Regions from separate parts of the Paenibacillus sp. EKM301P genome, predicted to be linked through region 2. Evidence: predicted binding sites of a transcription regulator. Region 2 holds the regulator's gene; each other region holds the start of a gene.
What was found. Region 2 encodes Rex, which represses fermentation and respiration genes when NADH is low (regulators of the CRP and FNR family bind a similar motif). Its sites were predicted from a motif close to TTGTGAAATATTTCACAA; they were not measured.

Region 1 (10,714 bases), on a different contig from region 2:
GATGCAGCGTGCGGAACAACAACGAAGTAGAAGTTTTGACGATTTACATTATAAAATAGAGCTTCTATAGTATAGGAGAGAATATTCATGAGAAAAAATAGATTTGAGGGTTCAGGGCTTAAACGTTCATGGGTAGCCCTGTCTCTTGTGGCATGCATGATCATGCTGTCCGCTTGTGGACAAGCAGCAGACAAACAGGCTAGCGATACGAAAGCGGACGATAGTGCCCAAACCACCATTAGTGCGGATTCGCGTATTGCCTCAATGTCTATTCATTTGACGAATAATCTGCTGGCATTGGGCATTACTCCAGCAGGTTCAGTTATTGGTGGAGATGTGAAGGATTTTCTGCCCCATGTAAAAGATCGTCTTCAAAATACTCGTAAGCTGGGAGTTGTCACAGACCCTGATATGGAAGCGGTACTGGAGCTTCAACCTGATCATATCTTCCTCGACAAAAAATATTCGGGAACTGATGTGGCCAAGTTTGAAAAAATTGCACCAACCGAGGTTTTTGATTTGGATGAAGGTACATGGAAAGATCAATTGAAAAAAATAGCTGCTATGGTTAAACATGAAGCACAGGCAGACACTTTTCTAAAAGATTATGATACACAGAGGGAACGGGTCAAAAAGCTCATTCATTCCAAAATCGGAGACGGGACTGTCATGGCTGTACGTGTCACAGCGAAAGAAGTTCGTGTCATGGGGATGAAGCGTCCAGTAGGACCGTTATTGTATCAGGACTTAGGCTTGAAGCCAGCCAAAGGTGTGGAAAAGATCAACAAGGCCTACCAGGTTGTATCCCAAGAGGTTTTGCCGGATTATAATGCCGATGCCATCCTGGTTATTATTAGTAAAGGTACGGATGCGCAAAAGGTATACAAGCAGCTGGAGGGGAATACAGTATGGCAAGGACTTAAGGCTGTGAAGCAAGGTCATGTCTACATGCTGGACGGACAGCCTTGGCTGGACTATTCCGCGATGGGGCACAAAATTGCATTGGATAATGCAGAACAACTATTTTCCAAATAAATGCTAAAGTACAGCAAGCCGTATTTCCCATGCATCTTCTTGCAGGTGGGGATACGGTTTTTCTGACGATCCCAAGCTTCAAGTGAGATAGCTGATTGCAAATAAAAAGGAGCTGCTACGATTCCGTTATGAGGCAGCTCCAGCACTGTGAGAATTGCGAGGTTATGAATGTTTTTTACGCAAAAAAATCGGTTTGAGTCCAATAAAGCCAATAGCCGCAAACACTAAATTCATCCATGGTGAGATTTTGAATACCGGCAGCACACTGCGCAGCGCAAGTCCGGCGACAAGAATGACAACAACCAGTACTACATACATCAAGATGGATTTAAAATTCATTTGGGGCTTCACGGGAGCATGGTCTGGTTGTTGTGTCTCCTCGCCTTCTTCAGGACGATCCATGAAATTCATCAGTGCTTCAACCAGCAGAATGGCACCTGCGGCGATGATGATGAGGGTGGAAAGGCTAATTTTTTCAAAAGGTTTGATATCCCCGCCTGTAAATGTGATAAACCAACCGATAATCGCCTGTGTCAAGAAAAACATGGACAAGGCAACCCATGCAATAAGCGTATAATTTTTTGCTTTATTCATTGCTTCCTCCTGCTTTATGATCGTATTCCAAACTGATGGAATCGCCATTTTGTAACAAAGACAGTATACGTGAGGAAACGCCGGATGGCAAAAGGCTTATCCATTATGTATATTACCGCCGCATTCTCCTCAAACTGGATACAGGGTGAGCGCATGGAGCAACCTGAATATAAAACGTTGAGAGGATGTGGCATCATGGAACTGGAGAACCAGGCAGATTATTCGGTCCAAAAACGACTGACAGGTGCTCCGAACGGGAACAGTGGGGGAGCCTTGCTTGCAAACGTGAGTCACCGGAGCGTTCAAGGGACATCTCCAACGTACCGTATATTGGACGATACTGAATTGGCTGAGGACACAGAATTTGCAGGTGAACTGGGTGAACAGAGCTACCGCAGCCTGTGGCATGAGGATCAAAATAACGGCGCCTCTTGTAAACTGGAGTGGGAGGGACGAGTCGAAACCCACCAAATGTTCAGGCACAGCTACGAATAGCAAGTCGTCTACTTTAATGTAGAGATTGCACTCTAATAAGCGAGTAGTATGGCGTTCTCCGACAAGCATTGGGGAGCGCCATTTCTTTACTTCCATATCGGTATGAACTGACAGGTTGACAAGGAAGCAGGGCGATGATAGACTGACTTTACTATAAAACTTATTAAACTTATCGGAATTAAAGTGAATGAATATTCTGGATGGATATTCCACGTTACTATATGAGCTTGAATGATGAAATGCTGTAATGAAGCTTGAAACAGGGGGAATCAGGATGGAACGGCAAATTGGAATTCGTTTTGAAAATGAGGAACTGGCCGCTACAATTCATTATCCAAACCGTACAAATGAGGGAGAGCGTCAAAGACGTGTTCCACTCGTTGTTATTTGCCACGGTTTTGTGGGCAATCGAATCGGAGTCGATCGATTATTTGTCAAGACTGCGCGTGAACTGGCTGAAGGGGGGTATTTTGTACTGCGCTTTGATTTTGCCGGTTGTGGAGAAAGCACTGGTGAATACGGCAAGCAGGGGCTCGAATCCATGATCAATCAGACACGCACCGTGTTGGATTACGCCGTGAATTGCGCGGACATTGACCCGACTAAGGTGACGCTGATCGGTCACAGTTTGGGGGGCGCAGTTGCCCTTCTCACAGCTGTTCGGGACAAGAGAGTACAGAACCTGGTCCTTTGGTCAGCTGTCGGCTATCCGTTCAACGACATTGTCAAAATTACGGAGCGAAGCGTATACGACGAATCTGTTAAAACCGGTCATGCAGACTACCTGGGCTATAAGTTCACACCAGCTTATTTTGAGTCATTAGCTCAATTCCAACCGTTCCAGGAGGCCGTTAAATTTAACGGTGATGTGCTCGTTATTCATGGCACCTCGGATGATATCATTCCTGTGGATTATGCGTTTCTGTTTCAAAAGGTATTCTGGATGCGACCAGAAGGACGCTGTGATAAGGAAATTATTTTTCAGGGAGATCACACTTTCTCATCAGGTAAAGAGCGGCAACAGCTGATTGACCGCACACTGGAATGGCTGGATGAACAAGAAAATATTCAACGGGATTGGCAGCACTGGATGATCTGATTTCAGGGTGTAACGGTTTGTATTGGAAATTGTGCCTCCGCCGGAGTAAAATGAAAGAGTAACACTATACTGGCGTGTGGAGGTTGGCAGCGATGACATTACCCTCAATTTTTGTTGCGCATGGTTCACCGACACTGGCTGTAGAAAATAACGCATATACCAGTTTTCTTGCAAAGCTGGGCGCGAGCCTGCCCCGACCCAAAGGAATTGTCATTTTTTCCGCGCATTGGGATAGCCCCGATCAATGTATCGGCGCGGATGATCAGCATGCAGCGTTGCACGATTTCTACGGCTTTCCTGAAGAAATGTACACTCTTGATTACCCTGCACCAGGCGATCCAAAGCTGTATGAGGAGATAGGGCATCTGTTCAGTCAGCATAACCTGTTCCACCAGCCGGTTCGGAACCGGGGACTGGATCATGGAGCATGGGTGGTTTTGCGGCATATATATCCTGATGCGGACATACCGGTCGTACCCTTATCCATTGATTCACGGCGCGATCCTCAGGAGCAATACGAGATTGGACGGATGCTGGCGCCACTGCGTGATCAAGGGATTTTGATCCTCGGTAGTGGAGGCTTGGTCCACAACTTGCGGACACTCAAGCAGACGAGTGAGCCAGCCGATTGGGCCGTTCAATATGATGACTGGATCGCACAGCAGCTTCAAGACTGGAATTTGCGTCATCTGTTCCAATATGACAAGAAGGCTCCGTATGCCAAGCAGGCGGTTCCTTCGTATGGAATAGAGCATTTTTCACCATTGTTTTACGTGATGGGAGCTGCGGATCGTGATCGCTCCGCGCGTAAGCTATTTCAGTCGTATGTCCTTGGCTCATTGAGTCTCAATTGTTGGGCTTTTGGTCAAGAAAGTGATCTGTAAATGTAAGAAAAAGAACTTCCGAAACCACATGGTGTGTGGGGTTGGAAGTTCTTTTGGTCTGTTCCTCTTTGATTAATTAGCAGGCACGTTCTTTTTTAGCCAGGCGGATACTTGCGTAGTTCGCTTATCTTCATTTTGATCTAGTAGTGTCATAAATGCCTTTAGCTTTTGAATGTAGGGACTCTTCGAATCCCTGTTGCGCTGAACGACGAGCTGATATCCTTTTTTGGCATTGGGGCGAATCTTGTTGGTGTCATCATCGAATAATGGTGTATTGTTCGTACCATAAAAAGTATAGAAGAAATAGAGATCATGTAATGATTTGACTGCTTGTGTACGATTGGAATGTGGATATTGGGTTATAAACGACTCTTGCGCCAGCACTCTTCCGGCTAACTGTTGATAACCGATGTGTAATGCTGCATCCTTGGTAGCCGGCTGTCCAGATTCCGTCGCCATGATGTCAATATAGTCTCGGATATCTGCGGTAATGTTATTTCCGAATACTTTATATTTCTCATAATTGATGACTGGGTAAAACATGCCTTCTGCGGTTTCAAGTTTGTAGCCGGCATCTCTTGATTGAGTGAGTAGCTTTTTCAGCTTTGTATCACTTGTCCGGCTCATTACATTAGTGAACGAATCACCAGGTTTATAGACTTGATTAATCTTAGTTTGAATAGAGATCGGATATAAGGCCTGTGCATATGAATCCAATTGCTGTTTTTGTGCATTTTCCAAGTGTAGCACTAGGATGGTAGCTTGAGAGGCCGGAATGGATTGGATATGCTTTTGTAAATAAGTGAATGCCTGAGGTAACTTGCCTGGTTGGCGTAGTAGCTGCTCGAAGGTTTTCGAAATATGTTGCACACCTTCTGCTTGAGATATTGTAGTAGATGTCGCTGCTTTGGCTGATGTCGTAGATCCCAATCCGATCGTCTGTACTGTGAAAGTTACTGCTGCGAGCATGAGGTAGGCTTTGGTGATTTTTTTCATGATATAACCCTCCATTGCGTTCTTTGATGTAACTGTAGTGTACAGGGTAAATGTATCGTGAACATTCCATGTTGTATCCAACTTGTAAACGTTTGTGGGGGAAGATGAATCCGAAAAAGGAGTCTCCAAGTCAGAGTGGACTTGAGGACTCCTTTGTTCATTTAAATAGAGGAGGGGCAGCATGGTCACACATACAAGCAGCATAGCTGCACAAAAACACCGAAGAGAAGGAGCATAGCTGCAAAAAAACACCAAAGAGAAGCAGCATAGCTGCAAAAAACACCAAAGAGAAGGAGCATAGCTGCAAAAAACACCAAAGAGAAGCAGCATAGCTGCACAAAAAAACAACCATTAGCCAGAGGATAACGGTTGTTTTTTTGGATAGTTAAGCTATTTTTCGATTGGGGTCCGTTTGATAAGTATCTTTATTTTTACCAAACAGTCCACGCAGGAAGGGCAGTACCCAACGGTCAAAGCCGATTCTTCCGGCATTTGCACCAGCAACGATAAGGAAGATTTCAACCAGCAGGTAGATTGCATTGGTGCTTACTGTGCCCGAGAACAGGAACGAGAAGTTCATAACCATAGCCATCAAAGTAGCCAGTGTAGTCAATGTACCAAGCAGTAGGCCAACCCCGACCAAGAACTCACCCAATGGGATCAGGACGTTGAACAAACCGACATTCGGCAGAGCAAAGGCTTCAAGGAACGATCCCCACCAGCCTTGTACAGCGGGATGATCTCCACCTGTTTTAGCAATGGCCCCCGAGATAAATCCACCTGCATCGAATCCGCCAGTCAGCTTTTCAAGTCCGTGGGTCATCCATTCATAACCTAGATAAACCCGTACTACAGTCAGCAGCCACATTGCTACTTTGTTCTCACGTAACCAGTTGTTAAACATTTAAACCACTCCTCTTTCTTAATCTATAATGATGGGTTGTATTTCATTTTGTTTGGGATGATCATCTTTGCTACACCTTTATTGTATTAGGTTCAGTTACAGTTATTTGTGATAAAAATCACAAAGTCTAAATATTTTTTTAAATTTTAATGTCTTCAGATAAGTATTCTATAGAGAGGTAATGCCTCAATCAAGACAAAAACAGGAAATAAAGCTTATAATGAGAAAAATAACTATGTGGAGGGATGAACTTGTCCGGGCCCATGTCTCAACGAAATCATTGGCTGCGTGTGATGACCTCAGCTCTGTTATGCATGACAATGATGTCTTGTTCTGCTTTGTCCAATACGGGTGAATCTGAATCCGTTCCCAAACCAACCCAGCAAGAAACAGAGAAAAAGGTGCTTGAACCACCTAAGGAGCCATCTGTTCCGGCATTTACAGCTCCGCTTACCGGGCTTCCGGTGGAGCAGCCTGTTATAGAGCGGCCGCTGGCTGTCATGATTAACAATGCTCCGGCTGCGCGTCCACAGGCGGGGCTTAGCCAGGCAGACATGGTATATGAAGTTCTTGCAGAAGGCGGAATTACCCGTTTGGTAGCTTTTTTCCAAAGTCATGGTGGTGATGTGAAGATCGGTCCGGTCCGAAGCATCCGACCGTATTTGATTGAACTGGGCGAAACCTATGGTGCGTTGCCGATACATGCAGGGGGAAGTACAGATGCCTATGCGATTTTACAGCAGCAGCGGAAGGAGCATCTGGACGAGATTTCAAATGGAGGGGCTTACTTCTGGCGAAGCAAAGACCGTCGTCCTCCACATAATTTATACACAGATGTGAGCAGACTGCGTAAAGGAAGCGATAGCAAAGGGTATGCCAAGCAGACGGAGGTTCCAGTATATCGTTATCTTAAAACTGGCGAAACTCCAGTTATGGTGGACGAGAGTGCCGCCTCTTTGCACATCCGATTTTTGTTAAAAAGCTATCGCGTATCTTATACCTATGATCCAGCTGATCAACGATATAAGCGTTTTGTGAACGAAAAGTCACATCTAGATCAAAATAATAATCAACAGCTCTCAGCGGCCAATGTGATTGTGATGAGCACGAGGCATCGAACATTGGATGATGTAGGTAGACTAAGTGTTGAGCTGGACGGTAGCGGAGAAGCCATGGTGTTTCAACAAGGAAAGCTAATACGTGCTGAATGGCAGCATATATCTGGCGATGCGATTCGGTTTATGAAAAATGGGGTTGAAATCCCGTTAACGCCAGGTACATCCTATATACATGTGGTACCTGCAGATACTTCACTAGCCGAACATGTAACAATAGAAGCAAATTAGAAAACGTAATACTCCTTTTTAGGGAAAAATTGTCGGATAATGACCTTCCATGTCGGGCATTGTATACGTATATCTAGAAATTTGCTTTTACAAACATTACAAAAACATTGATGAGTGTGATAAGATAGCAAAGGTTGTCTATTGCAGTCGAAACAGGTTGCGGATATTTTCGTAAAGGGGTAATCGTTATGAGATTGAAGAAAAAGGATATATTCTTCGAGACGTTGGAAAATATGGCAGATACGATCGTGCAAGCAGCCGATTATTTTGCCCAACATACTTCAAATCTTCAAGATGTGACTTTGTTTACCAATGAGATGAAGAAGTATGAAAATAAGTGTGATGATTACACACACACGATTATTACTGAGTTGAACAAGACCTTCATTACGCCGCTCGAACGCGACGACATCATGGAACTGACAACGACCATGGATGATGTGCTGGACGGTCTTGAAGCGACAGCCTCTCGTTTTTATATGTACAACATTACAGAGCCGGACGAGTATATTGTGCAGTTCGCTGATATTTTGCGTCAATCAGCTTACGAAATTCAAAAGGCTGTACATTTGCTTTCACAGAAAAAATTGCTGGCTATTCGTGAATACACCATTCGCCTGAATGATTTGGAAAATCAGGGGGATGAATTACTGCGTATTTGCATCAAAAACCTGTTTGCAACTGTAACTGATCCTATTGAGCTGATTAAACGCAAAGAATTGTACGAACGCCTTGAAACGACAACGGATTCATGCGAGGATGTTGCAAATATGCTGGAATCCATCATTATGCGTAACTCGTAAGGGAGTCCTTTTACATGGATACAAGTTTACTGGTACTAGGTATTGTTATTTTTCTTGCTCTGGCATTTGATTTTATTAATGGATTTCATGATACGGCGAACGCAATTGCTACTTCGGTCTCGACCCGTGCATTGACGCCGCGACGTGCGATTATTATGGCTGCGGTTATGAACTTTCTCGGAGCGATCTTGTTTACCGGGGTTGCCAAGACCATTGGTGGAAGTGTCGCTGATCCAACCAAGCTTACGAACGGAATTGATATCGTCATTGCGACGTTGATCGCCGCTATTATCTGGAATCTCTTGACTTGGTGGTTCGGTATTCCTTCATCCTCTTCCCATGCATTGATTGGTGCGTTGGCCGGAGCGGTGTATGTAGGTGCAGGACAGGATAAATTAAATTGGAGCGGCTTTATCGGGATTGTTGAGGGTCTTATTTTCTCCCCGTTGATTGCTTTTGTTGTCGGTTACATTGTGATGATGATTTTGAAATACATCTTTGCTTATCGCAGTCCGCATACGGTGAACAAGGGTTTCCGTACCATGCAGGTGATTACGGCAGCTATTCAGTCGTTTACGCATGGTACGAATGATGCTCAGAAGGCGATGGGGATTATCACGTTCGCACTCGTCTCGGCAGGGTATCAAGACCATTTGGAAGTACCTATGTGGGTGAAAATTTCAGCTGCAACAGCCATGGCGCTTGGTACGTCTATTGGGGGCTGGAAGATCATCAAGACGATGGGAACTAAGATTTTTAAAATTGACCCAATCAATGGATTTGCAGCCGACGTTTCGGGGGCTTCCGTTATATTCACAGCTACTTTGCTTCATTTGCCAGTAAGTACCACTCATGCTATTACTTCGGCGATTCTGGGTGTAGGGTCTGCGAAGCGTTTTAGTGCGGTTCGCTGGTCACTAGCTGGCCGTATTGTAATAACCTGGGTAATAACGATTCCAATTTCTGCGCTATTGTCAGGTTTGATATTCAAAATTCTTTTCTAGTTTTCTTCATGGTTTCTAGAAAAAGAACATACAATATAGGATACACAATAAGCTTCCGTCCGCTTTTTGCGGCAGGGGCTTATTGGCATTCTCGGGCAAAAATGCATCTCTAAAGTTTACACATCCAGATAGTTCCATGAGATGTTTTTTAAAAAATACCTGACATCAAAGTAGTCAATTTTTAATAACTCCTGTAGAATAAACAGAAAACTTTGAACCGTTCAACTGACTGGAGGATCTTATGCAAAAACCAAGAAAACTAATAGCACTCATGATTTGTTTGTTTTCTGTGGTTGCCCTGGCCGGTAATTTCGGTGTAGTGGCCCACGCAGAAAATAAAACAAAGTATGATATCGGCACGGATACAACGTTCGCGCCTTTTGAGTTTGAAGATGTAAATGGTAAATTTGTCGGAATTGATATGGATTTACTGGCAGCTATTGCTAAGGACCAGAATTTTGAGTATACCGTTAAGCCACTTGGCTTTAACGCGGCAGTGCAGGCCCTTGAAACGAATCAAGTGGATGGTGTCATTGCCGGGATGAGTATTACAGATGAACGCAAGCAAAAATTTGATTTTTCTGAGCCCTATTTCGACTCAGGTGTTGTCATGGCGGTCCGTAAGGATAATGATACGATTAAACGCTATGAGGACTTGAAAGGACAGCGTGTCGCTGTCAAAACAGGAACACAAGGCTACACATTCGCGGAATCCATTAAGGCAAAATATGGATTTACTACCGTTCCGTTCGACGATTCTTCTCAAATGTATGATGAAGTTAAAACAGGTAACTCGGTTGCCTGCTTTGATGATTATCCGGTACTGGCATACGGTGTGACTCAGAATAATGGTCTTAAGCTGGTGACTGATAAGGAAAAAGGTGGCTCTTACGGTTTCGCTGTCAACCAAGGCAAAAATGCGGAGCTGCTAGAAAAATTCAATGCAGGGCTTGTGAATCTTCGTAACAGCGGGGAATATGACAAAATTATGTCCAAATACCTGGGAGAATCCGGCAAAGGTGTGGCTCCTGTAGAACGCAGCCGCTGGGAACTCATTTCCGCTTCGCTGCCTGCGTTGATTAAAGGGATGGGAAATACGCTGTTGTACACCCTGGTATCCTTGCTCGTAGCCTTTTTGCTGGGACTGGTGTTTGGCTTTATGAAAGTGAGCCATAACAAGGTGTTCCGCGGTATTGCAACTGTTTTCGTTGATGTATTCCGTGGTATTCCACTGATCGTACTTGCATTCTTTATTTACTTCGGTATCCCACAGGCACTCGATTTTAAAATGCCGCTTTTTGTCGCGGCGGTGTTGACGTTATCCCTAAACGCTGGTGCTTATGTGACCGAAATTATCCGCGGGGGTATTCAGTCCATTGATCCGGGACAAATGGAAGCAGCTCGTTCGCTTGGTTTGCCATACCGGACAGCCATGCTGAAAATCATTTTGCCACAAGCTGTGAAAATCATGATCCCGTCGTTTATCAATCAGTTGGTTATTACGTTGAAGGATACGTCGATTTTGTCGGTTATCGGTCTGGTTGAATTGACCCA
Region 2 (10,714 bases):
AAACCACGAATAATTTCTACAAGATCAATACGGGATACTGGATAAATAAAGTGCATACCAATAACACGCTCTGGATACTTGGTCGAGCTGGCAAGCTCGGTCAGGCTCAGCGTGGATGTATTACTTGCAAGGATGATGTTGCTTGGACATACATGATCCAGCTCTTGGAAAACAACTTTCTTCTCATCCAGATTCTCTGTAATGGTTTCAATGACCATATCACAGCTAGCGAGCTCCGCCAGATGGGATACTTTTTCAATACGAGATAAAATCAGTTTTTTCTCTGCTTGGGTAATTGCCCACTTTTCCAGTTGCTTATCTAGACTTGTTTCAATCATATTATAAGCGTAGTCTAGTTTCTCTGGTGTCTGCTCTACTAGCAGCACATCGATTCCTTTGGACGCAAGCATTTCAGAAATACCTTGTCCCATGGTGCCGCCGCCAATGACGCCGATTTTTTTAAATTGCATGGTTCTTAACTCCACCCTTTCCTGGTCACTCTCATATATTGTATCCTTCTTTGTCGAAAAATACATGTTTATGTCCCAATAGATAATAATATCTTAGCACGGACTAAAAGTAAAAAAAAATAACCAGCATAAAAAATTATGCTGGTAATAAAGCATTTTCACTAAATTGACATCTAAATTGATCTCCGGATAGCGTTTCTTCCTTCATCAAGATGTCAAGAGAATTGTCGAACACAGGACGATGCTTTTCCAACAACTCCAAAGTGCGGTTATGCAGGTCATTCATAATCTCGCCATTTTCCCGCATGAGTTCCTCTTTTGTAACCATTTCCATGTTAATAATCCCAAGAGAAGTTAAACCGGAAGTCATCATCGTATGAACGATGTTCAGTGCCTGCTCAAAATCATTACTTGAACCAGTACTTCGACCGCCGTAGTACATTTCTTCTGCTGTAGCACCTGCAAGCGAGATCATAATTTGCTCCTCCAGGTACTGCTTGGTATATAAATAATGCTCTTGCTGTGGGTTGTGACGCACGTAACCGAGCGCTTTCCCACGCGGGCTGAGCGCTACTTGACTTACACTACCAGGACGGACGATTTCAGCCATAATAGCATGTCCCAGCTCGTGAATCGCTACACGTTTTTTCTCTTCGAATGTCGATTCTCGGTCTGTTTTTTCGCCCATCATCACCTTGTCAATCGCCATGGACAGATGACTTTGCGCAATCATTTGCCGATCCTGTCTCATTGCATAGATAGCCGCTTCATTCATGACGCTCTCCAACTGTGCACCGGAAAAACCGTAAGACTCCTCTGCAATTTTGTCCAAATTAGCATCTTCCTGGATCGGTTTGTTTTTGGCATGAATTTTAAGGATATGAAGACGACCCTTTTTATCAGGTAAGTCTACTTGAATATGACGGTCAAAACGTCCTGGACGCGTTAAGGCGCTGTCCAACATTTCTTTACGGTTTGTTGCCGCAATGAGCAATATCCGCGGCGTATCTGCCGAATAAATGCCATCCATTTCTGTCAGCAACTGATTCAAAGTCTGATCATATTCTCGTTGCTGCCCACCCTCACGCTTACCGCCAATAACATCAATCTCATCAATAAAAATGATTGCATTTTCTTTCTTTTCCTTGGCTGCACGAGTGCGAGCCTCCCTAAACAACTCACGGACACGACCTGCACCAACACCTACATACATTTCAACAAATTCACTGCCTGAAGCTGCAACAAACACTGAATTGGTATAGTGTGCAGCTGCTTTCGCCATCAGCGTTTTCCCTGTTCCCGGAGGGCCTGTAAGCAAAACGCCTTTCAATGGACGAATGCCAAACTTGGAAATTTCATCATGACGATTCAAAAAATCCAAGGCTTCACGCAATTCCTGTTTAGCGCTTTCTTGTCCACCAATTTCCTCAAAAGTCAGCTTGTCCGGACCATTTTTTTTACGTTTGCGCTCTTGCCCGGCACCTACGGCCAAGCCGCCACGAGCATGCATGAGCATTAACAAGCCACTGAGCATCACGCCCGCAACAAGAAGAGGGATAATGTTTACCCCAATAAAAACGAGAAATATAATGGCCACCGGCACAATACCGATTAATATTTCCTTGATCCATCTAGGCATTAGGCCATACCCCCATTTGCTGAGATTGACGTGGCAAAACGATAAACTTCGTCGCATTGCCTTCGCTGAGTCGGATATAGACATTGTTCGAATCCATATCGGTATCAGCCTTGATACCTGTCTTTTTCTTTTTCATCTGCTCAACTGTAGATGAAATTTGAGTATACTTTTTATTTTCCATCGCTTCGGCTACAGGAAACATAGCCTCAGACCACCATTGATTCAGTGCTGAATTGGAACGATCTGCGATATCCAGCTTAATGGTGCGGCTGCCAATGATGGATTGCCCTTTTTGCTTAACCACATCGACTAATCCGGCCACATCCGCCTGCGGTTTGAGATCTAGTTTCAATACCACCTGATCCTGTTTAATATCTATTTGAGCGCTTGTCACGCCTGGATATTGAGATACCAGTTTTTCCAGAGGACTTTGCATTGTAACCTGACGGTAAATGAACCATCCTCCAAACATTAACAAGGCTGCCAAAACGGCCGCCACAACAATAGGAACTGCACGCAATTTCAAACAACATCCTCCTCTCAAAATGTAAAACCCAGAAGAAACGGGACGAATGTCAACAAACAACCAAATTGCATGATCTTATAATGATCAGCAACTCATTTATCTATCATTTTTGTCTATCACTTATAAAATATAGTATATCATAACGTAAATCTAATATCGAAGGCAATGTGTGGAGGAGTTGTGATAAGGCAAAAAGATGCTTCTGGCTTTTAGTCCAGCTTTGCGGAGCATTAAGTAAAAAGACGCAAATACGAATTAAATCGTATTTGCGTCTTTTTCTAATACTTTCAATCATTCCAAGCTATATAGACTGAGTATAAAAGTTATTTGGAGTGGCCCCATAGCTGTCAGCCAGCGGAGTGGAACACTTGAATCTGCAGAAGCGAAGCGATCGTAAGATCAAATGGACTACGCAGCGCTCCTAACGCTTTTGGGTACTCCCAAGCCACCAATCCACACTCTTAACATGGTGCTAGTAATTAGGCAAAGTATACTTTATCCCCGTCGATGCTCCATCTGAGAAACGGTAAAAGGTATAGTTGTGATGGCTTTCATCATCGTAAAACAGTTGCCATACATATTCGCCATTGAACACACTCGGTTGGAGCCTTACAATTTTTGCATTTGGAAGTTGCTGCTGAATTATTGCTGTCATTTTTTGCTCGTCGACTCCGTTTTTCATCAGCTCGGTATGAACACCACTTGGATCTGCGGCAGGTATGTTAGGTTGCCCCTCCATTTTTTGAAAAGGAACCCACACCATTATATTTTCATTCTGTGCGTTTTTTCCTTGAACTACCCAATATATCTGATCCCACACAGACTTCCAAGTCTGAGTCGTGCTAACCAGACCACCTGATTGCTTGGCCTTCATGATAGCGGCATTTTTCTCAGCCACCTGGTCTTGAGTAACATACGAATAATACCAGAAAATGCTGACCAGGATCAGTATTACGGCCAAAATGGCGACCGCTATCCATTTCTTCTTATTTTTCAAACCTGTGCTTCCTCTCTAAGGGGATGTGACACCTAAATTAGCGCGACAGCAGCCCTTCAAAGGCGGCTTGTGCCTCATGTTTGATACGTTCCTCGTCCATCGTCAGGCATTCGCCATTTTTCACAACCTGACGGCCGTCTACCCACACATGAGCCACGTCTTTGGCACTTGCAGAGTATACGGCATGGGAAATAAGATCTGTACGCGGCAAGAAATGGGCCTGATCCAGATCTAGCGCGATAAAGTCAGCCTTATTGCCTGCTGCCAGCGCTCCTACCTCTTTTAAACCAATCGACTTTGCACCATACTCTGTTGCCAGACGTAGTGCTTCATTTGCAGGAACTGCCGTTGGGTCGCCAGATACTCCCTTGTGAATGAGTGCTGCCAGACGCATTTCCTCGAACATATCCAGGTTATTATTGCTGGCAGGACCATCTGTTCCGAGTGAAACAGTAACTCCTGCACGCAGCAATTCAGGCACTCTAGCTACACCACTTGCCAGCTTCAAGTTGCTGCCTGGATTATGCGATACCGCCACACCTCGTTCCGCTAACAAAGCTATTTCTTCGTCGTTCAAGTGAACGCCGTGGGCAACAAGTGAAGGACGGGAGAAAAAGCCAAGCTTATCTAGGTGTGCAACTGGACGCAAGCCGTAGTCGCGTACGTTTTGTTCAACTTCGGCGATCGTCTCGGACATGTGCGTATGCAATGGTAAATCGAGATCATGTGCTGCTTGAACAAATTTCTCAATAAACGCAGGCGGGCATGTGTATGGGGCATGAGGAGACATCATTGTTGTGATACGTCCGTCTGCTTTTCCATGCCAGTTACGCGCAAAAGTCACGGCCTCAGCTAGCTTAATCCGCTGTTCTTCTTCTGAACAGAGTCCAATGGCTCCACGCATCAAGCTTGCACGAATGCCCGACTCTTCAGCTACACGAGCCACCTCATCCATATGATCGTACATATCCAGGAAAGTCGTGGTTCCACCTTTCAGCATTTCCAGCACTGACAAAGAAGTTCCCCAGTACACATCCGTAGATGTAAACTTGGCTTCCATAGGCCACATTTTTTCCTGAAGCCACACTTGAAGTGCCAAATCATCTCCATACCCTCGCAGCAGAGACATCGCCGCATGACCATGAGTATTGATCAGACCAGGTAAAAACAATAACCCCTTGCCGTCGATTGCTTCTGTCTCTTCCTCACCCGCAGGCAAAGTCTCGCCAATGTAAGTAATACGGCTATCCTCCACAATCATAAAACCATGGATTACCCCAGCCTCGGGTCCATTCACGGCAAACGAGCCGTTTTTAATCATCCATTTATTCACTGTCATATTGTGCTTCTTCCTTTCCGTCCTCCAGATAATAAGCGAGGCTAAGCAAATCAGTTGTAAAGTCTGTGGCATGTATCCGAATGTTAGCCGGTGCCTTGAGAATGATAGGTGCAAAGTTCAAAATCGCTCCAATTCCACTCTCAATCAGCCTATCAGCTACGTGCTGTGCCTCAAAATCAGGTACAGTAATAATCCCGATTCGTATATTTTTTTCTTTCACAGTCGCTTCCAGTTCATCCATCGGCTGTACGACCAAAGTATTGATTCTGGTCCCAACCTTATCCGGGAACGCATCAAAAACCGCCACAATCTTCATATTGTCTTTTAAATAAGCATTATAGTTCGATAGGGCTTGACCCAGATTACCTGCTCCGACCAATACTACATTAATTTGCTGGTCGATTTTCAGGATATGGCGTATTTTCTCAATTAGATAAGAAACATCGTAACCGATGCCCTTCCGACCAAAATCGCCAAAATAGGCAAGATCTTTACGAATTTGGGCCGGATTCAAATCTAACCTCTGTCCCAGCTCTTGAGAAGAGACCGTAGCCACCTCCCGTTTGTGCAGTGCATTCAGATAACGTAAATATACGGGTAATCTCCGTACGACAGCCTCTGAAATTTTATCTGATTTCATACTTGCTCCCCCTAATTGTAACGGACTTTAAGTGTCCGTCCGTTGTGCCTCAGTCTCCGGGGCGGATTGGAGCCATTCGGCGATGCGAGGCACCATTTGCTCCGATGGCATATGCTCCATTTTTGGTCCCGGTAACGAGTACAAAAAGTGCTTTCCATAATAGGATTCGATCACACGCGTATCGTAAACGATGACGACTCCGTGGTCGCTCGCTGTACGTACCAATCGCCCAAATCCCTGTTTGAAGCGAATAACTGCTTGTGGTACAGACAGCTTCATAAATGGATTCTTCTTCTTCTGCTGGAGCAACTCGCTTTTGGCCTCCAGTAACGGGTGGTTGGGCGGTTGAAACGGCAAGCGAACGATAGCCAGACAAGTCAAAGCTTTCCCTGGAATATCGACGCCTTCCCAGAAGCTACTGGTTCCCAGCAATACAGAAGCTTTCGCTTCCTGAAAACGGCGGGTTAGCTTGCTGCGACTCCCACTGTCCACACCTTGTCCTAACACGGTAATATCGCTGGACGCTAACGCCTCTTTGAGCGGCTCATACACTTGCCGGAGCATCCGATAGGAAGTAAACAGAACGAGCATTCTCCCCCGCGTTGCCTGGGCAGTCGCTCCTAGAGAGCTAACGAGCATCTCTACAAAATGTGCATCTCCTACACTGCCCTTCACACTCGGAAAATCTCGCGGAATGACCAGCAACACCTGATCCCTATAATTAAAGGGTGATGGGAGCTGTGACGTCATTAATCGTCCTTGATCTGCTGCCTCCTGCAAACCGAGTTGATCGGTCATGTACTGAAACGATTTATCTACTGATAAAGTAGCAGATGTCAGAATAATACTTCTTTTTTTGTCAAAAAACATTTCTTTCAACTGGCGGCTCACATCGACGGGCACCGCATAAAATTGCAATGATTTACTACGGAATTGTCCACTCGCTTCAAGCCAATATACGGTTGTTTCATCATCGAGTCGTATAAAGAAGCGCAAATTTTCCCTAATCCCCGCCAAATCCTTAAGCAGACCCGTGATATCTGTAATGAGACTATCCGCCGCATAATCGTCATGTTCTTCCTTGACATCCAGCATCAGCTTGTCGCCCTTGCGCAAAATTTCGCTCAATGTTACATAAAGCTGATTTTCCAATGCCGCCGCCTGATCCCACTTTGCAGGCTTGGCTGACGGTTTGAGACGCGAAGAAAATTGCCCCGTTTCACCTGGTGTGGCATCAGTTCGCTCTGGTAACATGCCAAACAGCTTATCGCTTAGTAGGTCCCAAGTTTCCTTAACCTCTAACACAAGTGGGTACAACTGATCAATGACCGAGGCCCATTCCGTCGACTTCTCATGCCCCGACTTTGCCAACTGCTGACGTAACGAAGGCAATTGCCCATTCTTGCTGTCCTTGAACAATCGAGTCAGCGTATGCACGAGTGTGAAATATTTCATATGCATGCCCAGGTGCTTACCAGCTACTTCCTCTAGATGATGTGCCTCATCAATCACCAAGTGTTCATAGCTAGGCAGCAACTGATGACTTGCTTTGACGTCGGTGAACAGCTTGGAGTGATTCGTTATAACCACATCCGCTGTTCCAGCTTCATGACGTGCACGATGATAGTAGCATTTGCGGAACCATGGACAAGAACGACCAAGACAGGACTCGGAATCACTAGCTACCGTTTCCCAAAAATCCCCTCCACGGTTGCTCAGGTTTAGTTCCTCATCATCACCGGTTTCTGTCAGAGTCAGCCAGACAATCATTTGAGCCGCTGTAATCAAGTCTTCCTTTGGTGTCGCGAAGTCTCTTCTGTTTATTTTATGTTCAAACTTACGCAGACACAAATAATGCCCCCGTCCCTTAAAGATGGCAGCCCGGAACGGGAACGGAATCACTTTGGTCAGCATCGGAATATCACGCTCTCGCAATTGCTCCTGCAGATTAATGGTATGCGTGCTTACGGTGACCCTCTGCCCATATTTTACACTGTGATACAGTGACGGAAGCAAATAGCCCAGGGACTTCCCTGTTCCTGTACCCGCCTCAATCAACAAATGCTTATCTTGACTCAGGGCTTGATTTACACCCTCAATCATTTGTATCTGCGCCTCGCGCTCCTCATATTGGCTCAAGGATGAACGCAAATTGTCCCGTACATCATCCATATACTGCTCAAAGGAAACGCCTGACAGTGGATTCGGGTCATCTTCTCTGCGTGGAGCAGCCAGTTCAGTCCAATCTTCCACTTTAAGCGCAAGCTGACGAAAAAACTGATGTTTCTCCAAATCCTGAATAGGATCTAGCTCTTTCTCTTCTCGTATGCCGTCAAGAAACCAACCCAGGTCGCTGTCTTCCTCTGCGAACAAATCGCTAAGCCGCTGTATCGTTATCAGAGGCAGTGCTTGAAGCTCACCCAGACACTTTAAAAACACCTCAGCCGTAGCCAACGCGTCGCTGTCTGCTTGATGAGGGCGGTCATGCGCCAGCCCAAACTCTGAGGAAACAAAACCTAGCTGATAAGAAGATAATGATGGAAACATAATTTTCAGAAAATCCATCGTATCCAAAATTCTACCGCTAAAGGGTAAATATCCACACCGGTCCAAAGCGCTTTGCAAAAAATTAAAATCAAACGCCACGTTATGACCGACGAGTACGACATCGTCCAGCATAGGCACGAGCTCCATCATCATTTCTTCGAGTGCAGGTGCATCCTTGACGTCATCGTCTGTAATTCCGGTCAATCCGGTGATAAAAGGTGGAATAGATCTGCCAGGGTTTACATAAGAGCCGTAAACACGGGAAATGCTGTTATCATGATCTATAATTGCAAGTCCGACTTGAATGATGTCATCCGCGGACTGGGTGCCTGTCGTTTCAAAATCCAATACCGCAAATTTCATTCGAGCTTAATCCTTTCTTATGACACATACAATAATAATAACTCTGTATAATAGCATAGCAGAAGATTGCCTGTTTGGAAATTAAGACAGCCAAAAAAGACGATGCACACGCCGCCTAAGAGAGGTGGGCATGCATCGTCTTACTCGGTGTCTGACAACTACATCCAGGTCAACATGGAGCTGTCGTAGCGAAGCTTTTCGACACCGGACAAACAGGCTTGCATATTGTGCAGTGGCTCGGGCAACGTTGGATCGAACTGATGCGCGAGAGCAAAATATTTTTGCGCCTCTTTTACGTCAGCCTGCTTTGCCATCAAACAACCCAGCGCATTATAGATGACCGCTTTTAGCCCTGGCTGTTCAGTCAGGTGCAGCACCTTTTGAAACTGGCTTATAGCCTCTGCTGGATCATCCAGTTGAAAATGAGCCATTCCCATATACATGTGACTCTGCCAGCTGTTCGGAAAATGCTGTAGCACCTGCTCAAATTGCTGGATTGCCTCCGGGTACATAAGTAAGCGATAATACCCCTGCCCCCGGTTAAATGCCGGTAGCTCCTTTTCAGGCAGCTCAGCGTCAGACATGTCGGCCTCTGCAGAAAATCCTGCTGCACGCAGGTAAACCATTTTTTCCTCAAAGGCCAGCCACTCATCCATAATTCCGTCACTCATTCTCCGCAGCAGACTCCAGTGCTGTAGCAGCTCCTGTCTGCGGGGGCCCTGGGCTGATGGGTAATGCTTCACGATATCATCTAACATGCTGTTCATTTCTGCGAATACATGCTGGAACATGTGCATCCCGCCCTTACGAAAGATGGATTAATACACTCACATTTTTCGCTTAAAAGACGGGTTTCATCCGCATTCCCATTCATTACATGATCGTTGCATGTACTTCCTTGTTCATCGTTTGGGCTGGTTTATTATGTTCATCCACAAATACCACAGTTGGTTTGTATGTTTTGGCCTCTTCATTTGACATGGAAGCATAGGAAATAATAATGACTGTATCACCGGGCTGGACCAGACGGGCTGCCGCACCGTTGAGACAAATCACGCCGCTCCCACGCGGTCCGGGGATCACATAGGTTTCCAGTCGAACTCCATTATTATTGTTTACAATTTGAACCTTTTCATTCTCCAGTAAATCCGATGTCTCCATTAAATCCTCATCTATGGTAATACTTCCCACGTAGTTCAGGTTAGCTTCGGTAACCGTCGCGCGGTGAATTTTTGATTTCATCATAGTTCTAAACATGGGAAAGTACCTCCACTTTCTGTATTCTTATATTATCAATCAGTCGGGTATTCCCAAATTTTACGGCTAGCGCAACAATGACATCTTCTTGCACATCACATAGGCGCTGCTCAGGGCGAAGGGGCTCCAGGCCAGGAAATGTTAATATTTCAATATAGTCAATATCTGCCAAAGGAGATGAGGCGATGGTCGACTCCACCATTTGACGCAACTGCTCAATCGTAATGGTGTTCTGCACAATATCTTCGCTCACTTCTTGCACCTTGCGCAGTGACTGGGACAGCACTAACGCCTGCTCTCGCTGTTCCGCACTTAAATAGACATTACGGGAGCTAAGGGCCAAACCATCGGCCTCTCTAACGATAGGACAAGGTATGAGGGTCACATTCATATTAAGATCAGTCACCATTTGTTGAAGCACAGCAACCTGTTGCGCATCCTTCATGCCAAAGAAGGCCAAATCAGGACCTACCATGTTAAACAGCTTGGCTACCACTGTAGTCACACCATCAAAATGGCCAGGACGGGAAGCGCCGCACAAGCGGTCTGTCAAAGCGGATACGCGAATTTTGGTTTGAGTTGGCTGTGGATACATTTCTGCTACAGTCGGCAAAAAGACAATATCCACGCCTTCGCGCCGTGCTACTTCCAGATCACGAGCTTCATCGCGAGGATAGCTGTCCAAATCCTCGGTAGGTCCAAATTGAATTGGATTAACGAAAATACTAAGCACGACCGTATCTGCCATTTCACGCGCCTTTTGCATCAAGCTCGCGTGCCCTTCGTGCAGGTATCCCATTGTTGGTACAAAGCCGACTTTATGTTGTTGTACAGAGGCAGAATCGTGTAGCATTTTTGCTCCATTGGCCCCAAGCTGCCGACGCTCGGCAATAACCTTACGCAGTTGAGCCACTTCTCTTACGATGATCATGACTG
Region 3 (10,714 bases), on a different contig from region 2:
AAGCTGAGCTGATAGGAAAGGTCGGCCAGAACGCCGCTCAGTCCCGTTCCGAGTGCCACCCCAATATTGTTCGCGACATAAATGATATTAAACAGCTCTCCACGCCGGTCAGCAAAACGAAAACCTACAAAGGCCTGAATCGCAGGCACAGATACCACATTAAAAAAGCCGATAAAGCCCATCATGATGACAAAAGCCACCCAATGACCACTGGTAAATGGAAGCGAGAGAAGTCCCAACGCATTCATGGCCAGTGAGCCGACAATCAGTTGCTTGGCTCCAATACGATGATAAAGGGCTCCGCCCAGCACTTGACCAAAAATTCCGCCTAAAGACTGCACTAAAATTGCAATCCCCGCGTCTTCCATACTACGGTTCAGTTCGTCAAATACATACATGCTAACGAGCGGCCACATGAGGGAACTTCCGGCGGAATTAATCAGGCTGGCAATGAGAAATACTTTTACTTCTTTCGGATAAGACTCCAACCATTTCATATGTTTTGCTTCTCCTTTTGCACCTGGCGCCATGAAAGGCAGTTTCTCATTGGCGCTTCACATTCACCACCGTTGAGAAAAAAGTAGCCCCCTGCCCCATATCCGACAGCCGGTCAGAGGTTAACGCATTGGCGCGCTGTCTGCGTCCTTTGCCTTTCCACCATAATCCTTGGCTAATCACCGTGCCGGGCAGCATCAGATCGGTGACCTTGGCTTTCAATTCATACATTCCCCTGTCATTCCAGACGATAACCGGATCACCATCTGCGATGTCTCTTGCCTGAGCATCCTCCGGGTGAATTTGCAGCAAGGGCTCCCGTTCCAAGCGCTGATGTTTGGGCAAATTAGCAAATGTAGAATTCAAAAAATTATGGTTTGGCGGTGAAACAAACATCAATGGAAAACGATCATCCGCTTGCGGCCGATGCTCTCCGTCATACCCTTCGACCAGCGGTACATAGGAGGGCAATGCAGGCAGACCTGCTTGTTTCATCTTTTCCGAATACAACTCTATCTTGCCTGAAGGCGTAGTTAAACGCTCCAAATAAGTAGCCTTTGGCGTCATATCGAGCTTTACAAAAGGCGACTTTGTTAAGGCATCCAAGGTTACACCATTGAGATAAGGGTTCGTTGGATTATCAAGCGCGCCTGCGATCATATCCTCTTCACTTTCCGTAAAGACAGCTTCATCAAAGCCCATTGCCTGTCCGAGCAGGCTAAATAGCTCATAATTGCTTTTGCTTTCCCCTAGCGGATCAATAACAGGCTTCTGCATCTGGATATAGTGGTGCCAGTACGATTTGTATAGATCTGTTCCTTCAAAAGAAGACGCAGCAGGCAGCACAATATCTGCATAGCAGGCCGTATCAGTAAGGAACAGGTCATGAACAACCGTAAACAGATCCTCTCGTTCAAATCCCTCCGTTACCCGTTGCGAATCGGGTGCTACAACTACTGGATTACTACAATATACGAATAACGCCTTAATCGGCTGTTCCTTTTGTAGCAGCGCTTCTCCAATCCGGTTCATGTTGATCACCCGGGCATCCGGGTTCTGTCGCAGATCAGGACGCTCCAGATGGGCGCTGTTAATCTTGGCATAAGCGCCATTGGAGCGCGACGCTCCTCCGCCGTGCTTCAACCATTGTCCAGTGAGTGCAGGCAAGCATGTAACTGCGCGTACGTTCATACCGCCATTATCATGATGCTGAAGCCCATTTCCAATATTGATATAGGCCGCTCGCGCCTTTCCGTACATTTCCGCCAAACGGATAATATCCTCTTTCGGCACGCCGGTAATCCGCGAAACCCGCTCTGGTGTATAGGTCTTAACATGCTCGCGCAGTTCCTCGTGACCTACAGTATAGCGATGTAAAAATTCGTCGTCTGTCAGTCCCTGATCAAACAGTACATGCATAACCCCCAGCGCAAGCGCCGTATCTGTACCCGGATATAATGGAATGAACCAATCCGCCCATTGCGCCGTCCGGTTGCGATGAACATCAATTACGACCACCTTAGCACCTTTTTTACGTGCTTTCTCAGCCAATACGACCTGATGCATGTTGGTGCTAATGACATTTCCACCCCATACAATAATGAGATCTGCATCTTCTGTATCCTCCGGGCTCGTGCCGCCCTTAAACCCCATAACGGATGCCCAGCCTTCATTCCCAGCCACGCTACAAATTGTCTGATCCAGCTGGCTTGAACCCAGTGCATTGAAAAAGCGACGATCCATTCCATCCACACTCAATACGCCCATATTGCCATAAAAGCTGTAGGGGAGTATGGATTCCGGTCCATCCGTACGTATCAGCTCCTTGAACCGACCTGTAATGGTATCGACCGCTTCCTCCCAGCTAATTCGTTCAAATTTCCCTTCCCCTTTGGCACCTACACGCTTCAACGGATAAAGCACCCGATCCGGATCATATACGCGCTCGGTCATATTGCGGACTTTGTTGCATATAGCCCCTTTGGTAATGGGATGATCCGGATTACCAGTCACCTTGACTATCTTTCCATCTTCCTTGTGAAGCAGGAGCCCACACGTATCCGGGCAATCCAACGGGCATACAGCCGGAAAAATACCATTCTGCTGCTCCGTCATCCGCTGTCCTCTTTGTAAATTTTGTTGAAGTGTGGCCTCAAGAGGCGCGCTATTGCGATGATCCATGGTTAAATGCTCCTTTCCGTTACCGTTTCCAAAAATTACACTGTTCTTATCATATCTACAGCTTTGGCCTATGGCAAGAGAAGGATTTTACCACACAGTAGCTCTCCAAAATATAAAAAAATCCGTCTGCTGCATAGAGCAAAACGGAATTTTAAAAAGTATAATTATTTTTTTATCATTCTGTTTCATCATTACATACCCAGGGTAAAAGAGATCAAGGCATTATGGACGAGAGCACACTCATCCTCCATGCCAAATCATGGACCACTCCCAAAAAAATCCGCCATGACAGGTTTCGTTCCCCCGGGCCTGTCATGGCGGATTTGCTTTGTTTATTGCTTCATAAAGTAACGTGATTATGCATGATCACTCAACGGCTTGGATGTAACTGAAGAAGTAGTTTGAGGTTCATTCACGGAATGTGTGTTGGCTTGAGTTTTTTTCAGATAGGCCAGCCAGTAGGCTCCAGCCACAAACAGACTGCCTCCTACCAAATTCCCCAACCAGACCGGAATGAAATTCATAACATACTCTGCCCACGAAAAATGACCTGCAAATATAGCCGCCGGAATGAGAAACATATTGGCAACAACGTGCTGGAATCCAATAGCAACAAAGGCCATGGTCGGGAACCAAATTCCCATAATTTTGCCGCCGATAGAGTCTGTGCTATATGCCATCCATACAGCCAGTGCTACGAGCCAGTTACATCCTATACCTGATATAAAAGACTGCAAAAAGCTTTCATGCAGCTTATGTCCTGCCATATCCACCACTTTATCCAGGTAAGGACCCGTTTCGGTCAAGCCTAGAACATGCCCAAAGAAAAACGCAACAAATAATGCACCTGCAAAATTACTGAGCGTAATAATTGCCAAATTACGAAGCATGGCCCCTGTCTTAATTCGCCCTGCCCATCTCGCCAAAGGGACTGCCATCATATTGCCGGTCAGCAATTCCCCACCAGCTATCAAAACTAACACCAGACCTACAGGGAACACCGCAGCTCCAATAAAGGTAGCAATGCTTCCCCATTCTTTAGGTGCACTTGCAATAACGCGTATATCCAGCAAAAACCCGAGTGCAATAAATGCACCTGCCAAAAATCCCAATACCACCGCCACAGTCCACGGGTTGTTCGCCTTGGCCACTCCTGTTTCCACCGTCTTTTCGGCAATTTGCCCCGGTTTATAGCTTGCCATCTGCCCCCGCTCCTTTAATATCTTTTAAACAAAATATTCTTCTTTCATATTTTATTTAAAATCAGTGATTTTGTTTGTGAAAAAAATCACTTTCTCAGCTATAAAAAAAACAGCCCTCGAAAAAGGACTGTCTTTCTATTTTATTACATCTACTGCTACTGCGGTGCTATGCGCTTTACATTTAATTATATTCTTCCTTTTCAACGGCTTTCAAGAACCAAAGTACTCCGCCCAGACCGATGGCTGCGACAACTACAAGAAAAAGGATATAAAACAAACCCATTATCTACTTCTCCCCCTAATCCTTATGCTCTCTATATTGTACTATAAGGATTCATCCGTACGCTTTCAGATTGTTGACAAACTTATGAACAATGTCACAGACAAATCGGATTATACAGTAACTGGGTTCCGTTCGGATATTGTAGGCAATGCCTGCAAACCTGCCGCGTTCAGGAAATTCCAAGGCTTGTTATAGTGCGGCTGGAAGAAGAAATCGACAAAGGCCAACTGATCAATGGTCATATGATTTTGAATGGCTACAGACAGGGTGTTAATGGATTGCGTCAAATCGACCTTCGACATAATTTGTGCCCCAACAATTCTCCGTGTCTCCTGCTCATATACAACCTTCAGCAACACCTTTTCAGAAGTCGGCATAAACTCAGGACGGTAGCTGTCCTCAATGGTTACAGCTTCTACAGTCATCCCCTCGTCCGTTGCTGCGGCTTCCGTCATTCCTGTTCCCGCAATATTATCTTCGTAAATTTTGATACCCGAGGTTCCTTGTGTTCCCATGTAGGCAATGGTAGGTTGTACCAGATTACGCGCCACCAGCGTACCCATACGAACCGCATTGGTCGCCAATGGGATATAAGCTGTTTTGCCAGTCGGATTATAACGAATTGCACAACTGTCGCCTGCTGCAAACACGTCTGGGCAGCTACTTTGCATATAATTGTCCACAATGATCGCACCGTTAGGCAACATATCTACCTGACCTTTGAGCAGATCCGTTTGAGGTCGGAAACCGATACAGAGTATAACAAGCTCTGTTTCATATTCTCCTTTGGAGGTCACGACCTTACTTACTTTACCGTTAGTCCCCTCAAAACGACTTACTGTCTCGCCAAGTACCAGCTTAATGCCATGTTCTCTCAGGGAATTCTCAATCCGGTCTGTATACTCATGGTCTAAATACTTATTCAATATACGATCAGCACTGTCGATCAGCGTTACGTTCTTACCGTTCATTTGAAAAGCTTCTACAAGCTCAACACCAATGTATCCAGCTCCCACGACAGTAATGTTCTGTACGTGCTGGGCTTTCTCAATGATTTCATTCGAATGATTATAGTTTTTGCAGAGCAAAATATGATCAAGTTCAATGCCTTCCAGCTTCGGAATAATTGGCCACGATCCAGTAGTCACAATCAATTTATCAAATGTATCCGTAAATTCCTCACCGGTTTGGAGATTACGTGCATGCAGCGTCTTGCCCGCTGTATCTACACTCGTTACCTCATGAAGCATCTTGGTCACTACACCCATATCAGCCAGTTGATCTGGGGACGAATAAAACAATCCGTGCGGATCTTTGACGACACCACCTACATACAGTGCAATACCACAAGATAAAAATGAAATATTGTCATTACGCTCATAGACCGTAATTTCGGCATCTGGATAACATTTAGCTGTGTTGACTATGGCTGCCGTACCTGCGTGTGTACATCCGATAACTGCTACTTTCATGTTGAATTCCTCCTTGGTGTGTGGGCATAAAATGTATAATAATTGTGAATACTTTCACTTATATAACTCGTTACTTCTTGTGATTTATTTCACTTCATGTGCTTATTATAGTGTGATATTTTTCACATTACAATAGCTTTTTATGATATTCACAATTTGTCCACATTTTAAAAGGCAAGGATATCTGAACTCAGCCGTTTGCTGAAATCTTTTTTTGCTCCATTCAGTTTTCCCTACCTGCCTCTTGATTATGCTCCTGGAACAGACTTTCACACGATACGTCAATCTTTAGGCAAATGCGTATGTAGGGAATAAAAAAAGGTCCGTTTCCCCTAAGACAAGCGGAAATCAGACCTTGTTTACACATATACTTTGGAATTACACGAAGCTATTATAATAACTGCTCAATGGCCGTTTTCATCGCTTCCGGTGACTCCTTGGGCTCAAAGCGTCCCACAGGCACACCTTCACGATTCACAATGAATTTTGTAAAATTCCACTGAATTGTACCATCTTCCTGTTCTCCAGGCTGTTGCTTCTTCAGATATTCAAACAGAGGGGCTGTATCTGGTCCGTTCACATCCACTTTAGCGAATACCGGGAAATTAACCCCGTAATTCAATTGACAAAATTCAGCCGCTTCCTCGCTGCTGCCCGGCTCCTGACCGCCAAACTGGTTGCAAGGGAAGCCTAAAACAACGAGTCCCCGATCCTTATATTCGTCATAAAGCTTTTGCAAATCCCCATATTGCGGGGTAAGTCCGCACTTACTAGCGGTATTCGCAATAACCAGCACTTTACCTGTGTAAGTTTCCAGAGAAACCTCCTGATTGGCTGGTGTTACGGCATTATATGAATAGACAGACATATAGCATCCTCCTTCATGTCGCTTGGTTTAGGTTCTCAACCTATTTTACCCAAAACGTGACGGACATGCCAATATTCACAAACCCTTACCGTGATGCTGCCACTTGGCGCACCCTCTAACCTCTTGCTGCTACTTGTGGTCTAGCATCACGCCGCTCGGCAACAGAACCCACCGTTTGTTTCTCTTCTACATTCATTCCCTTTACTGCTTGGCTTACCGCAGGCTGACCAGCCAAAGCATACGGAAGACAGAGTGGTACCCCCGTACGAGGATCAGTAACAATATCCGCCTCAATTCCGAACACCTCACGCAGCACATCTGGCGTCATAACCTCCGTCGGGGCTCCTACCGCCTTCGCTTTCCCTTTTTTGATCGCAATCATATGCTGAGCATATCGGGCTGCATGGTTCAAGTCATGCACGACCATAACAATGGTGCGTTCTGCCGAAGTATTCAGATACTCCAGCAGATGCAGCACTTCCAGTTGATGCGCCATATCCAAAAATGTAGTCGGCTCATCCAAAAACAGTATATCCGTATCTTGTGCAAGCGCCATAGCAATCCAGGCACGTTGACGCTGCCCCCCAGAAAGCTGATCAATCGGACGATCGTGAAATTCGCTCATTCCTGTTACTTGGATGGCCCACTCTACCATTTTGCGATCGTCCGCTTTCATGGAGCCAAAACCTTTTTGATAGGGAAAACGTCCGTATGATACCAGTTCCGTCACGGTCAATCCTTCCGGTGCCGTCGGATTCTGCGGCAAAATAGCCAACTGCTTGGCTACCTCCCGGGTGGATTGCTTATGAATGGATTTACCATCCAACAGAACGCTACCGCCTTTAGGATTCATGATGCGAGCCATCGTTTTCAGAATGGTCGACTTACCGGAGCCATTTGCACCCACCAACGCTGTAATTTTCCCTTGCGGTATTTCTACGTTCAGATCTTCTACTATCAATCGATCTTCATAAGCAATATCCAGATTTGCCGTTTTCAGACGAAACATTTGGAATCATCCCTTTCCCTAATCCAATATATATAATCACGGGCTTAACGCACGACATTCATCAAAACTTCATTCTATCTTTATATAATAAAGATATTGATAATCATTATCAAGTGTTAACTCACATATTCCTTTAAATCTTGGACCGCATCGGATGCTATAACGATTCACCTATGATGAGTTTACTTATGCGGTCTGATGGCTCTCAGCAGCGCTCTCCTACCCCTATATTGTTATTTTGAGAAATTCTGCAACAAAATAGGAGCCGTGCTGATCGCATCGGCTCCTGTTTTAATTTTAGATATATTTATTTTACCTGTTTAATGCTTATCGACTCTGAAGGCAACCCCCACAGGCTTAGACACCATAACATAACCTAAGAAGGAATCTCCCCATGGGTATGGATCATAAACTCCTAATCTATGTTTTTCATATCGTGGGAAAGCACTAACAACCCATCTTTCTCCCTTAGGAACATTCACAGAGTATTCATCAGATAGAGAAAAACCCTGGCTTAAACTAAATCCCATGCTCGCTTCAATAGCTTCCGCAGAACCCGAAATCGATCCTTCTACTTGGGCTGTAATTGAAGATGATACTGTAAGTTTTGCACTGCCAGGTCCATAATAGGTACTTACACGAAGTGCATTGTTAGTATCAACCCAATATCCTTTATTTTCATTAGTTTTAACAATTGGGCCAATTCCCCAAGACTGTGGACTAACAACACCTTTATTGCCTTTTTCTTGCGTCAAGTCATTATAATTGACATAATAGTAATAAACATCCTCTCCAACACTGCTAGTCGGATCTATATATTTGTATACTTGTCCATGTGCGGATGTTATTTCATCGGTTTTTTCCCATTTACCTGCCTCTGCTTGTATGCTGGAAGATAACGGATTTGGTGATTCACTTGCAGAAGCAAGGGGGACGTATGGGAGTAATAGTGCCATCATTGCTGCCAAAATTGCGGTTTTCGTTATTACCTTAATTGGTTTCATTTTTTGAAATTCTCCTTTTCCAAAAAAATAATTTTAGGGTGGTTATCGTTATGAGTAAATTTGAAAAAAAACTAATTAAGTATTTGTCTTACGGATTTATGGTAGGTATATATTATTCCTTCATCAAAGGCCCAACACATTCATCTACAGTTAATGGAGCGACTAAGTTCTTCACTTTACCTGCGTCTGATTTTATTTTTAGTACATTATCAACCTCATTTCTAATAAGTATTATTTTTGGGTTTTTATATTTTTTGGTGTTTTTGGTCAAGAGAAGGAATAAATAGATTTTACCTCTATATTCCAAACTTGTAAGTTGATAATCTTTATCATTTTTATAATAAGCATATTTCGGAATAAAAGAGGAGCCGTGCTGATCGCATCGGCTCCTCTTTGCGCTCCAAACTTCTAATATTCTGTATAGCATCAACAAAATTCTGGCCATTCGCATTAAGCCTGTACAGAGGACAGTCCAAATGCTTCAGCCATGAGACGTATAGATTTCATTTTGGCATCGAAGTCGTGAATAATGCTCGCAACCATGATCTCCTGTGCATTATAGTCCTTGGATAATTGCTCAAGCTGACGCTTGACCTGTGCGGGTGAACCAACCACCATACGCTTGCGATTCTCACGAATGCGCATCCGGTCATATGGCGTATACGGATACGCAAGCGCCTTTTCGACGGAAGGTGTTCCTGCGGAACGCGTTCCCTGTTCCAAAAGCACCAGGGACAAGTCCATGCTGGATGCCAAACGATTGGCCTCCTCTTCAGTATCCGCACAGATCGCAAATACGGAGACAAGCGAACGCGGTTGGTCACTATGCTGGGAAGGCTGGAAGTTTTCCTGATATCCCTTCATAGCACCTGTGCCGCCTTCACCATTAATAAACTGCGCGAACGCAAAGCCTACGCCACGCTCGGCGGCCAGACCCGCGCTATCACCGCTGGAGCCAAGCAGCCACATTTCCGGCACAGTCTCTACGAGCGGCATCGCCTGTAGCGAACCGAAGCGATGCTGGCTGCCTGTGCTATCGTGCAAGTAGGCTAGCAGATCATCCAGCTGCTCGGGGTACAGATCAATGCCGCCCCGGATACAATCCCTCCAGTACCCGGAAGTTTTCCGCTACTTTATAAGCGCTGTAATGGGGCAGCATCACACCGCCCGACCCTACCCGAATCGTCTGGGTACGAGCAGCCAGGTGTGAAATCAATACCTCGGGGCTGGACCCTGCAAGATTAGAGGCAGCATGATGCTCGGATACCCAAAAGCGATGATAACCCAAGCGTTCCGCCTCTATAGCAAGCTCAGCAGTCTTTTGTAATGCTTGTGCATGCGTCATGCCTTCCGATACCGGAGATTGGTCAAGAATGCTGAGTTTTATCATAAAAAGTCTGACCTTTCTATTTTGGAATAAGAATAGGCATTAAGTATAGCACGTAAAGCCACAGTTAACCAAGAGGGGCAAAATAGTAGATTTAACGCGCCCATTAGTCATGTTTACTTTTCATAGAGACTGCTTTTTACTTTACTTTATCTGCTTCATAAAGATGTGAACGCTTTTGAAAGAAACTAAACAGATGGGTCACGATGACTTTCAAGACGGCATAACCTGGAACAGCCAGTACAATCCCTACCACACCAAACAAATTGCCTGCTGTCAAAATAACAAAGATAATCGTAATCGGATGTACTCGAAGCGATTTGCCCATAATTTGTGGTGAAATAAATTTACCCTCAATAAGCTGGACAACTGTCCATACGATAACCATTTTGAGCAGCATGATCGGTGAGGTAACTATAGCTACGATTAACGCGGGTGTAATGGCAATTACAGGACCTAAGTAGGGAACCACGCTCGTAAAAGACGCAATGACCGCAAGCGTCAAAGAGTAGTCCAATCCAATAATCAGATAACCTATATATAGCAGCACTCCAATACAGAAGCTAACAATAATTTGTCCACGAATGTACGAGCTGACCTGATGATTCATTTCGGTCATGATACGATCTGTCTCTTTACGAAACATAGGTGGAAGCATTTTTAGAATCCACTGCGGCAGCTTGTGTCCATCTTTCAGCAAATAGAACAGAATGAACGGAACCGTAGCGATCGCAAGCACAGTTTCCGTAATCACACCCAAAAAGCTTCCCACACCCGTCCATGCATTATTGATAAAGCCAGATAACTTTTCAG

Region 1: HFD99_RS19925 (DoxX family membrane protein) is a predicted target of Rex. The motif match lies at 6,114-6,131, and genes of this name have one in related genera.
Region 3: HFD99_RS09190 (formate/nitrite transporter family protein) is a predicted target of Rex. The motif match lies at 3,953-3,970, and genes of this name have one in related genera.

The regions. Positions count from the first base shown of each region.
Region 1 is NZ_JAALFM010000010.1:6,962-17,675, forward strand. Features, by position in the region: gene HFD99_RS19895 (ABC transporter substrate-binding protein) at 88-1,035, shown strand; gene HFD99_RS19900 (hypothetical protein) at 1,198-1,629, opposite strand; gene HFD99_RS19905 (hypothetical protein) at 1,825-2,124, shown strand; gene HFD99_RS19910 (alpha/beta hydrolase) at 2,399-3,223, shown strand; gene HFD99_RS19915 (dioxygenase family protein) at 3,316-4,107, shown strand; gene HFD99_RS19920 (hypothetical protein) at 4,180-5,103, opposite strand; gene HFD99_RS19925 (DoxX family membrane protein) at 5,489-6,007, opposite strand; gene HFD99_RS19930 (DUF3048 domain-containing protein) at 6,259-7,353, shown strand; gene HFD99_RS19935 (DUF47 domain-containing protein) at 7,542-8,156, shown strand; gene HFD99_RS19940 (inorganic phosphate transporter) at 8,171-9,160, shown strand; gene HFD99_RS19945 (amino acid ABC transporter substrate-binding protein/permease) at 9,402-10,714, shown strand, end outside.
Region 2 is NZ_JAALFM010000001.1:113,999-124,712, forward strand. Features, by position in the region: gene HFD99_RS00500 (3-hydroxyacyl-CoA dehydrogenase family protein) at 1-470, opposite strand, end outside; gene HFD99_RS00505 (AAA family ATPase) at 607-2,109, opposite strand; gene HFD99_RS00510 (hypothetical protein) at 2,102-2,635, opposite strand; gene HFD99_RS00515 (cell wall elongation regulator TseB-like domain-containing protein) at 3,108-3,632, opposite strand; gene HFD99_RS00520 (amidohydrolase) at 3,670-4,971, opposite strand; gene HFD99_RS00525 (redox-sensing transcriptional repressor Rex) at 4,958-5,611, opposite strand; gene dinG (ATP-dependent DNA helicase DinG) at 5,639-8,521, opposite strand; gene HFD99_RS00535 (tetratricopeptide repeat protein) at 8,680-9,312, opposite strand; gene panD (aspartate 1-decarboxylase) at 9,395-9,778, opposite strand; gene panC (pantoate--beta-alanine ligase) at 9,771-10,709, opposite strand; gene panB (3-methyl-2-oxobutanoate hydroxymethyltransferase) at 10,706-10,714, opposite strand, start outside.
Region 3 is NZ_JAALFM010000003.1:218,433-229,146, forward strand. Features, by position in the region: gene HFD99_RS09180 (MFS transporter) at 1-497, opposite strand, end outside; gene HFD99_RS09185 (molybdopterin-containing oxidoreductase family protein) at 544-2,676, opposite strand; gene HFD99_RS09190 (formate/nitrite transporter family protein) at 3,033-3,878, opposite strand; gene HFD99_RS09195 (FAD-dependent oxidoreductase) at 4,272-5,633, opposite strand; gene HFD99_RS09200 (glutathione peroxidase) at 6,025-6,501, opposite strand; gene HFD99_RS09205 (ABC transporter ATP-binding protein) at 6,617-7,510, opposite strand; gene HFD99_RS09210 (hypothetical protein) at 7,831-8,514, opposite strand; gene HFD99_RS09215 (hypothetical protein) at 8,627-8,959, opposite strand; partial or broken gene HFD99_RS09220 (LLM class flavin-dependent oxidoreductase) at 8,965-9,904, opposite strand; gene HFD99_RS09225 (AI-2E family transporter) at 10,041-10,714, opposite strand, start outside.